One region of the Arthrobacter sp. PAMC 25486 genome, then DNA from elsewhere that is predicted to be linked to it. Evidence: riboswitches for the same ligand, from Rfam matches in the RefSeq annotation. Region 1 holds a riboswitch; each other region holds the start of a gene.

Region 1 (2,194 bases):
CGATGGCCCGCTCCTCGAGGAAGGAGTCGTAGCCGCCGTCGTACACGGCCACCTTGTTCTGCGCCAGGTCCAGCTCCACCACGGAGGTGATGGTGCGGGCCAGGAACTCGCGGTCATGCGAGACCAGGACGACGCCGCCGCGCAACCCCTTCACGAATTCCTCGAGCCGGGCCAGTCCGGCCAGGTCAAGATCGTTGGTGGGTTCGTCCAGCAGCACGACGTCGAACCGGCTCAGCAGGAGCGCGGCCAACGCCACCCGGGCGGCCTGCCCTCCGGACAGTCCGGTCATGGGTGCCTCGGGGCTCAGGTCCAGGCCCAGCTCGGCGAGCGTTGCTGGGATGCGTTCGTCGAGGTCGGCGGCACCACAGGCCAGCCAGTGGTCAAGGGCTGCGGCGTAGCGGTCGTCGTCGGCGGAGTTGCCGGAGCCCAGCGCTTCGGCCGAGCTTTCCATGTCTTCGGTGGCCTGCGTGCAGCCGGTGCGCCGGCCGATGTACGCGGCGATGGACTCGCCCTCGATCCGTTCATGCTCCTGCGGCAGCCAGCCGACGAAGGCATCCTGGGGTGCCGTGCTGACGCTGCCGCCCTGCGGCGTGGCCGCGCCGGCCAGGAGGGACAAAAGTGTTGATTTGCCGGCACCGTTGGCTCCGACCACGCCAATCACGTCGCCCGGTGCGACCGTGAAGGAAAGATTGGTGAACAGGGTGCGGTGTGCGTGGCCTCCGGAAAGGTCCTTTGCCACAAGGGTTGCGCTCATGACTCCATCTTAAGTTGCTTCCGTGTGTGCGCCGGACGGCAGTGGCGTGGGTCTCGTCCCGCCCGGGGCCCCGTCCGGCTGGGAGGAGGGGGCCGTCGTCGTAGTGGAATGTTGCCGCATGTGACGGAGACTTTGAGGCGGCGCGGCGATCCCGGCAGACTGGTGGACAGAATCAAGAGTCCCGACCACTGGCCCTGGCCGGTCGGGCGGCAACCCTCCACACCATAGTGGGGTGCCCCAGGTGAGGATTCGACGCCGTCGGCACCTGCCGGGGCGTAAGTATGGCGGGGTGCACGGCGCCCGCCTTCTTTCGAAGGAGACAACATGACTGAAACCATTCTCATTGACGGCGCCTCTCAGCGCTCGGCCCGTTTGGGCGAAGCCGGTGCGGCGTGGACCAAGCGCATCGGCACCAGGGCCGAGAATGCGAAGCTGACCTATACGGCCGCGGGGGTTGGTGTCGGTTCGGTGGCAACACGGATCAGCGCCGGCAAACACCAGTTCACGGTGGATGAGCCGGCCGCCCTGGCCGGGGATGACACCGCCGCCAGCCCCGTTGAATATGCGCTCGGGGCGCTCATCGCCTGCCAGGTGGTGGTGTACCGGCTGTACGCGGAGCAGCTTGGCATCCAGGTCGACGATATCCAGATCGACGCCGAAGGTGATCTGGACGTGCGCGGGCTGTTCGGCATCGACGAGGCCATCCGCCCCGGATTCAGCGACATCCGGCTGGCCGTGCGCATCTCGGGGCCGGAAACGCAGGAACGCTACGAGGACTTGAGCCGCACGGTTGAGGCGCGTTGCCCGGTGCAGGACCTGTTCAGCAACGCCACGCCCGTCAGCACGGTGGTCACCAAGGCCTGACGGCGGGGCGCCCCGGGATGCCCGGGGCGCCTGGGATGCGCCGACCCGTGAGTTGTGGCGGCTTTGAACCCTCAAAGCCGCCACAACTCACGGGTCGATTTTGTGTGGCCGCCACGTCTCACATCCCAGTTGCAGCGGCGCGAATCACTGCGCCGGCGTGAGCTCCAGCTCTTCGCCGGCCGCGTGGACTCGCAGCTCAGCCTGCAAGCCGGGCTCATCATAGGAACCCGTGAAGATCGGCGTTCCCGGCTCAAACGCCGCGCCCTTGGCGAGAGATCCGGCGTCGACCGCGTCAAAGCCAAGGTGCTCCACGAAGCCGAGCACCAGGGCTCGGGTCTCGTCGTCGTCCGAGGTGACGGCCAGCGCGCGGCGATCAGCAGCACCGGCGGGCCGGGCATCCAGTTCCAGCTCGTGGTAGCCGATGTGGTTCAGCGACTTGGCCAGCCGAGCGCCGGGAACATGCGAGTGCACCATTTCCGAGCTCGACGGCGCATCCTCCAGTTCGGGCATGTCGCCGTTGGTGTCGCGCCAGTAGTTCATGGTGTCCAGGACATGCTTGCCGGCCAGGCCCGCCGG
Region 2 (2,194 bases), 1.2 Mb from region 1:
CGCGCGGCCGCGGACAAGGTGCCAACCCTGGCCGTGGACAGGGCTCCAACCCTGGCTCCGCACAAGGCTCCAACCCTGGCTCCGCACAGGGCTCCAACTCCGGCCAGGGCCGCCAACCGGGTGGGCAGAAGGGTGGGCAACGTGGTCCCCGGGGGACCGGCGCGCAGACCCGCCCCAACACTGCCGCCCCGTCAGCCAACACGGCGGCACCGTCGGCCAACACAGCAATGGCGGAGGCACTGCGGCGGGCGGGGCTGGGCAAATAGTTCCACGAATTCCGGAACGAAAACACCACGTGGGCCTGGTCGACACGACTACCACCGTTGCGTGAGCTCATACGCACAGGTCATCCCTACTGGCGCGTATAGACGCTTGGACGCACCACTCGTGGCGAGTGGTGCGTCTGTGTCCGCGATTCCGCCGGCGCTCGGACTCGCTGCACTGCTGCTGCGCGTGGTTGTGCCGTAACGGTGCACAGCTTGACAATTTTCGCAGCTTCAAAAGTGGCGCGTGGTTGTGCCGTAACGGTGCGCAGGTGTTTACTGTTCCGACGCCATCAGCGTTCCGACGCAGCCCGGCGGCAGGGGGCGGGAGCTGGAAGGTGGGTGTCGCGGCCGGCCCACCCATGCATAAATTCGCATGACGGGTCTGGAGCTGCGAGATGCATCGTACATCCTTGCAGCGCTCAGCTCCACACCGGGTTGGCGGCCAAATAAGTCCGAATGTGACAAACGGTCAGTCATTCATTCAGGTAACGGCACTTTCGGGGCCAGAATTCAAACAGTTCTTCGGTAAAAGTCATAAACTCGTCACAATCTTGCAAGCGCGCGGCGATTCTTTCACACTGGATGCAGGTCATGAGTGTCAGCGCACAGCCCCGGCTTGCTGACCGGCAACCCTCCTTCCGCGGTGGGGTGCCCCGGGTGAGGACCTGGCATCGAACCGACCGGTTCCGGTGCAAGCGCGGGCCATCCGCAACGCAACCCTGCGACCGCTTGACGTGTCGGGGGCTTTCGTTGCAGGCCTCTAGTGTTAAAGGAAACAGCCATGAGCAACGGTTGGTCATTTGAAACCCGTCAGATCCACGTAGGCCAGGAGCCCGACGCCACCACCGGCGCCCGCGCACTGCCGATCTACCAGACAACATCATTCGTGTTCCCGTCGGCCGAGAGCGCCGCGGCGCGGTTTGCCCTGGCGGAGCTGGAGCCGATCTACACCCGCATCGGCAACCCCACCACGGCAGTGGTCGAAGACCGCATTGCCAACCTCGAAGGCGGCGTCGGCGCATTGCTGCTGGCGTCGGGCCAGGCGGCAACCACTTTTGCGATCCTGAATATTGCCGAAGCCGGCGATCACATTGTCTCCAGCCCCAGCGTCTACGGAGGCACATTCAACCTGCTGGCCCACTCGCTGAAGAAGCTCGGCATCGAGACCACGTTCGTCTCCGACCCCGACAACCTGGACGAATGGCGTGCAGCCGTGCGTCCCAACACCAAGGCGTTCTTCGGCGAGACGGTCTCCAACCCGCGCCAAGACGTGCTGGATTTGGAAAACATCAGCGCGATCGCCCACGAAGCCGGCGTGCCGCTCATCGTGGACAACACCCTTGCCACCCCGTACCTGATCCGCCCGCTCGAGTGGGGTGCCGACATCGTCATCCACTCCGCCACCAAGTACCTGGGCGGACACGGCACTGCCATCGGCGGCGTGATTGTGGACGGCGGCAAGTTCGACTTTGCAGCCAACCCCGAGAAGTTCCCGGGCTTCAACACGCCCGACGAAACCTACAACGGCATTGTCTTTGCCCGCGACCTCGGCGTCGGCTGCGCGCTGGGCGCCAACCTGGCATACGTGCTCAAGGCCCGGGTCCAGCTGCTGCGCGACCTTGGCGCAGCCATCTCACCGTTCAACGCCTTCCTCATTGCCCAGGGCGTTGAGACGTTGAGCCTGCGCGTGGAACGCCACGTCAGCAACGCCGTCACGGTCGCCGAATGGCTTGAGGCCAACGAGAACGTTGCAGCCGTGGCCTACGCCGGCATCCCCTCAAGCCCCTGGTTTGAACGCGGCCGCAAGTACGGTCCCAACGGTGTTGGCGCCATCATCTCCTTCGACATCAAGGGCGGCCTCGAGGCCGGAAAGCGCTTTGTGGACGGCCTCGAGCTGCACTCGCACGTCGCCAACCTCGGTGACGTGC
Region 3 (2,194 bases), 1.6 Mb from region 1:
CCTGGCAGTTGAAACCAAGCCCGACCTGACACCTGTCACGGATGCCGACAAGGCCGCCGAGGAGTCCATCCGCAGCCAGCTCGCCCGGGTCCGCCCGCGCGATGCAGTGCTGGGCGAGGAGTTCGGCAGCAGCGGGCACGGTTCACGGCGCTGGGTCATCGACCCCATCGACGGCACGAAGAACTTTGTCCGCGGCGTCCCCGTCTGGGCCACCCTCATCTCCCTCGTTGACGACGGCGTTCCGGTCGTCGGACTGGTCAGCGCCCCCGCACTGGGCAAACGTTGGTGGGCCGCAACCGGCACCGGCGCGTACATGGGCAAGTCGCTCGCCGCTGCCACCCGCATCCGCGTCTCCAACGTGGCCGAGCTCAAGGACGCCTCACTGTCTTACTCCTCGCTGACCGGCTGGAAGGAACGCGGCAACCGCGACGAGTTCATCTCGCTCACGGACGACGTCTGGCGCACCCGCGCGTACGGCGACTTCTGGTCGTACTGCATGGTCGCCGAGGGCAGCGTGGACATCGCCTGCGAGCCCGAACTCAACCTCTACGACATGGCCGCCCTGGTCCCGATCGTGCAGGAAGCCGGCGGGCGCTTCACCTCACTCGAGGGCGCCGACGGCCCGTATGGCGGCAACGCCCTGGCCACCAACTCCATCCTGCACACCGAGGTTTTGCAGCGCCTGAACCCCACCTGGGATGATCTGCTGGGCTGATCACCACGCCTGACGAAGTGCCTGTGGCGACCCAGAAGCACAGGTGGGTTAAGAACGACGGCGGCCTCCCGCCGTCGTTCTTTTTCGTTGCCTTGCGCTGGGGCCCGGAAGGGTGACGAAACGCTTCGTAACAAATGCGAAAGCGGGGAACTTGGGCTAATCTCTTGTGCATAGGTCACGAGTGCCAGCGCTAAACCCCGGTTTGCTGGCCGGCAACCCTCCTTTCGCGGCGGGGTGCCCCGGGTGACGACCTGGCCAGACCTGTTCGGTCTTGGCAAGCGCGGACTCCTTGGCAGCCAAAGGGTCCTTCGTCGAAGGAATTTCTCATGAGCCATGCCCTGCTGGAATCTGCACCCCTTGAAACCCTTTCCCTGATCGCCAAACCGCTGCTGCCCGTGGTGGGCCAGGATCTGGCTGCGCCGCTGATTCAGGGTGGGCATGTGCGGTACGCCAACCTTGATTATGCGGCATCTGCCCCGGCCGTTGCAGAGGTTGCGGCACATCTGAACGAGGTCCTGCCCTACTACGCCAGCGTGCACCGCGGGGCCGGATACGCCTCGCAGGTCAGCACCTCGGTGTATGAGAATGCCCGCCGGATTGTGGCCGATTTTGTGGGCGCCCGCGCCGACGACACCGTCATCTTCACGCGCAACACCACCGACTCCCTGAATCTGCTGGCCGGCTGCGTCGAGTCCATCCTGAAGCAGCGCGGCTTCACCGAGGGCCGCTCCAACGCCCACGGCGAGGTGCTGTACCTGGACATCGAACACCACGCCAACCTGCTGCCGTGGCAGGCGCTGCCGCACCGTTCGGTGGTTGCGGCGGACTCCATCGCCGCCACATTGTCCCGCGTGGAGACCCAGCTGCGCGCCGGAAACATCGTGCTGCTGGCCGTCACCGGCGCCTCAAATGTCACAGGCGAGGTGCTGCCCGTGGCCGAGCTTGCCGCCCTGGCCCACCAGTTCGGCGCCCGCATTGTGGTGGACGCCGCCCAGCTGGCCCCGCACCGCCGCATCGATTTGGCCGCCAGCGGCATCGACTACCTGGCGTTCTCCGGACACAAGCTCTACGCACCCTTCGGCGCGGGCGTCCTCGTGGGCCGCGCAGACTGGCTCGACGCCGGCGCCCCACACCTGGCCGGCGGCGGCGCCGTGAAGGAAGTCCGCCTCGAATCCACCAGCTGGACCGATGGCCCTGCCCGCCACGAGGCCGGCTCCCCCAACGTTCTGGGCGCCGCAACCCTGGCCAGGGCCGCCTCCGTGCTGGCCGCGCTGGACGCCGACGACTGGCACAACCACGAACAGCTCCTGCGCGCCCACCTCGTCGACGGGCTCAACAAGCTCGACGGCGTCACCGTCCACTCGCTGTTCAGCGATGCGTCAGTCTACCCGGGTTGCGGCAGCATCGGCGTCGTGAATTTCTCGGTCACCGGGTACGACGCCGGATTGGCCGCCGCATACCTCTCCGCCGAACACGGCG
Region 4 (2,194 bases), 690 kb from region 1:
ACTACGCCACCCGCGTCATGCGGATCGGGATGGCCATGGGCCTGGCCTGCATGGCGGCATTGTTCATCGCAGGTCTCGTCAAGGGAAACGCAGGGATGCTGGTCATGGCCGCCAGCTCCGCTGCGGTCCTTGGCGCCACGTGGGCTTCCATCAGTGCGGCAGCCGGGAACAAGGCAGCCAAGGCGCAGGCCGCCAACAGCTGAGCCGACCATTCCCTGCACCCCGGAACTGGAATATGCTGTGGGCCAACGGCCGTGTGCAAGGCGGCCGCGATCCGGACGGTGGCCACTACATGAGTGAAGTTCTGTTCCCCATAATGACGGGAGACCCGTCCGAACCGGGAGTCCTGCTGCAATGGCGTGCCCCCAACGGCAGTGCAGTCGTCGCCTATCAAATCATCGCCGAGGTTACGATTGACAAGTTCGACGCCGAGGTCAACACCCCGGTCTCCGGCACCTTGAACTGGGCGGTACAAGAAGGCGACGAGGTGGCACAGGGTGCGGTGATTGCCGTCATCGAGCCCTAACTTCTCCGTGAGCCGAGCCTCTGGTGAGTCTCGGTCCGGAGGCCCTCGGAGTTGTGCGCCTGGTCGGTCGACATTCAGATGCAGCACTACGCGTTGCGGGTGGACGACGGGCACTTCGACAGGGCACTCGTGCGCCCCATCGAAGCGCAGCTCGAGTACTGGACCAACCCGCAAATGACACGTTCGGGCGAGACGACCACCGAGCACGGCGGACGCGGCGTCTACTTCAGGGACCCCGCAGGGCATGGCCTCGAACTCATTACCCAGCCATATTTCTAGGCCCAAGGGATCGTTCCAGCACCAATGCTTGGATCCGGCGGCTGGAAAATTCCTGCCGGCAGCCGATCAGTAGGCAGACAGCCGGAAGCCAATGCCGCGCCCGGCCCGCACACCCGTCTGCGCAACCGTGACCACAAGGGTTCCGATTTCGGGAATCCAGCGGGCAGGCCGGACTGCGTTGGCCAGCGCGGAAATGAGCTGAGCCGGCTCCGGCGACCAGTACGCGTGGTGGCCTTTTGGGGTCAGGAAGGTGACAGCGCCGAGATTTGCATCAACGGCGGGCAGCACGGCAATTCCTTGTGTTTTCGCGGCGGCAGTGGCGGGTTTTGCGGTGGCGACAGTTGAAAGAGACATGGCTTTAACCTTTGCTTGCTCTTGCCAACGGAGGTTTCCGCCGGCCGCTTCCTCATCCGAACCACCCGTGAAGCATGGGGTTGGCGTGCGGCCAGTCGGAGCTTGGCACCGCATCTCTTGAAGCTGCCTCCAACACTACGTCGTTAAAGCACGACGGCGGGAGGTTCCGTCACATATTACGGAACCCACCGCCGTCGAACTTCTTGGCCCATAAAAGATCTGACCCGCAGAAAACGACGAGAATCGACGCGAAATCGCGTATTTTCACCGTTTTATGCGGGTCAGATGTAAAGGGGCAAGCTACTTCGCCAGTGCGGGAACTTCCTCGTCCGGGTTGGAATCGGTGGCTGCCGCGGCCAGGCGGTCATCCCAGGCCTTGCGGATGTGGGCCGGGGTTTCAGGGGTCAGCAGCGAGACTACAACGTAGACGATGAGCGAGGAGGCCAGACCGAAGTAGATGGGCTCGTTGGCGTAGATGCCGTCGGCGCTGTGGATGATGCCGGTGGCGTAGATGACAAGGGAGGCGATGGTGACAACGCAGCCGACGGCCATGGACCAGGCGGCGCCCAGGCCGGTGCCGCGCTTCCAGACGAGGCCGCCGATGATGGCCACGAGCAGGCCGCCGACGAGGATGTCGTAGGCGATGGTCAGGGCGAACACCACATCGTTGACCACAATGGAGATGCCTACAACGAGCACACCGATCACCAGGATGTACCAGCGGTTTGCCCTGATGTCGTGTTCCGGGTTGGTGGAATCGGAGTTGTCGATGTCCTTGCCGAACCAGCTGGCGACGAACGGAATGACGTCCTTGCGGGCCACCGTGGCGGCGGCAATGAGCGAGCCGGAGGCGGTGGACATCATGGCGGCCACGGCGGCGGCCAGCACGATGCCGCCGACGCCGATGGGCAGCAGTTCCGTGGCGACGAGCGCATACACGTCGTCCTTAAGTTCCACATGGCCGGACAGGGCCACGGAGGCGGCCATGCCGATCAGTGCGCCGGCAACGCCGTACAGGATGCAGTAGATGCCTGC

What was found. A riboswitch is a leader RNA that binds a small molecule or an ion and turns the genes downstream of it on or off. The one in region 1 is predicted to bind S-adenosylmethionine.
Region 2: linked by a shared signal. The riboswitch ahead of art_RS19710 (bifunctional o-acetylhomoserine/o-acetylserine sulfhydrylase) and the one ahead of art_RS14790 (OsmC family protein) in region 1 are both predicted to bind S-adenosylmethionine.
Region 3: linked by a shared signal. The riboswitch ahead of art_RS07320 (aminotransferase class V-fold PLP-dependent enzyme) and the one ahead of art_RS14790 (OsmC family protein) in region 1 are both predicted to bind S-adenosylmethionine.
Region 4: linked by a shared signal. The riboswitch ahead of art_RS22395 (hypothetical protein) and the one ahead of art_RS14790 (OsmC family protein) in region 1 are both predicted to bind S-adenosylmethionine.

Annotation. Positions count from the first base shown of each region.
Region 1 is NZ_CP007595.1:3,237,561-3,239,754, forward strand. It holds gene art_RS14785 (ABC-F family ATP-binding cassette domain-containing protein) at 1-754, opposite strand, end outside; SAM riboswitch class IV at 925-1,042, shown strand; gene art_RS14790 (OsmC family protein) at 1,079-1,618, shown strand; gene art_RS14795 (NADPH-dependent F420 reductase) at 1,763-2,194, opposite strand, start outside.
Region 2 is NZ_CP007595.1:4,397,685-4,399,878, forward strand. It holds gene art_RS19705 (Tex family protein) at 1-266, shown strand, start outside; SAM riboswitch class IV at 854-970, shown strand; gene art_RS19710 (bifunctional o-acetylhomoserine/o-acetylserine sulfhydrylase) at 1,048-2,194, shown strand, end outside.
Region 3 is NZ_CP007595.1:1,609,672-1,611,865, forward strand. It holds gene hisN (histidinol-phosphatase) at 1-715, shown strand, start outside; SAM riboswitch class IV at 889-1,002, shown strand; gene art_RS07320 (aminotransferase class V-fold PLP-dependent enzyme) at 1,042-2,194, shown strand, end outside.
Region 4 is NZ_CP007595.1:3,929,620-3,931,813, forward strand. It holds gene art_RS22385 (hypothetical protein) at 1-203, shown strand, start outside; gene art_RS22390 (biotin/lipoyl-containing protein) at 293-526, shown strand; gene art_RS17780 (hypothetical protein) at 578-805, shown strand; gene art_RS22395 (hypothetical protein) at 872-1,159, opposite strand; SAM riboswitch class IV at 1,172-1,282, opposite strand; gene art_RS17790 (sodium:solute symporter) at 1,460-2,194, opposite strand, start outside.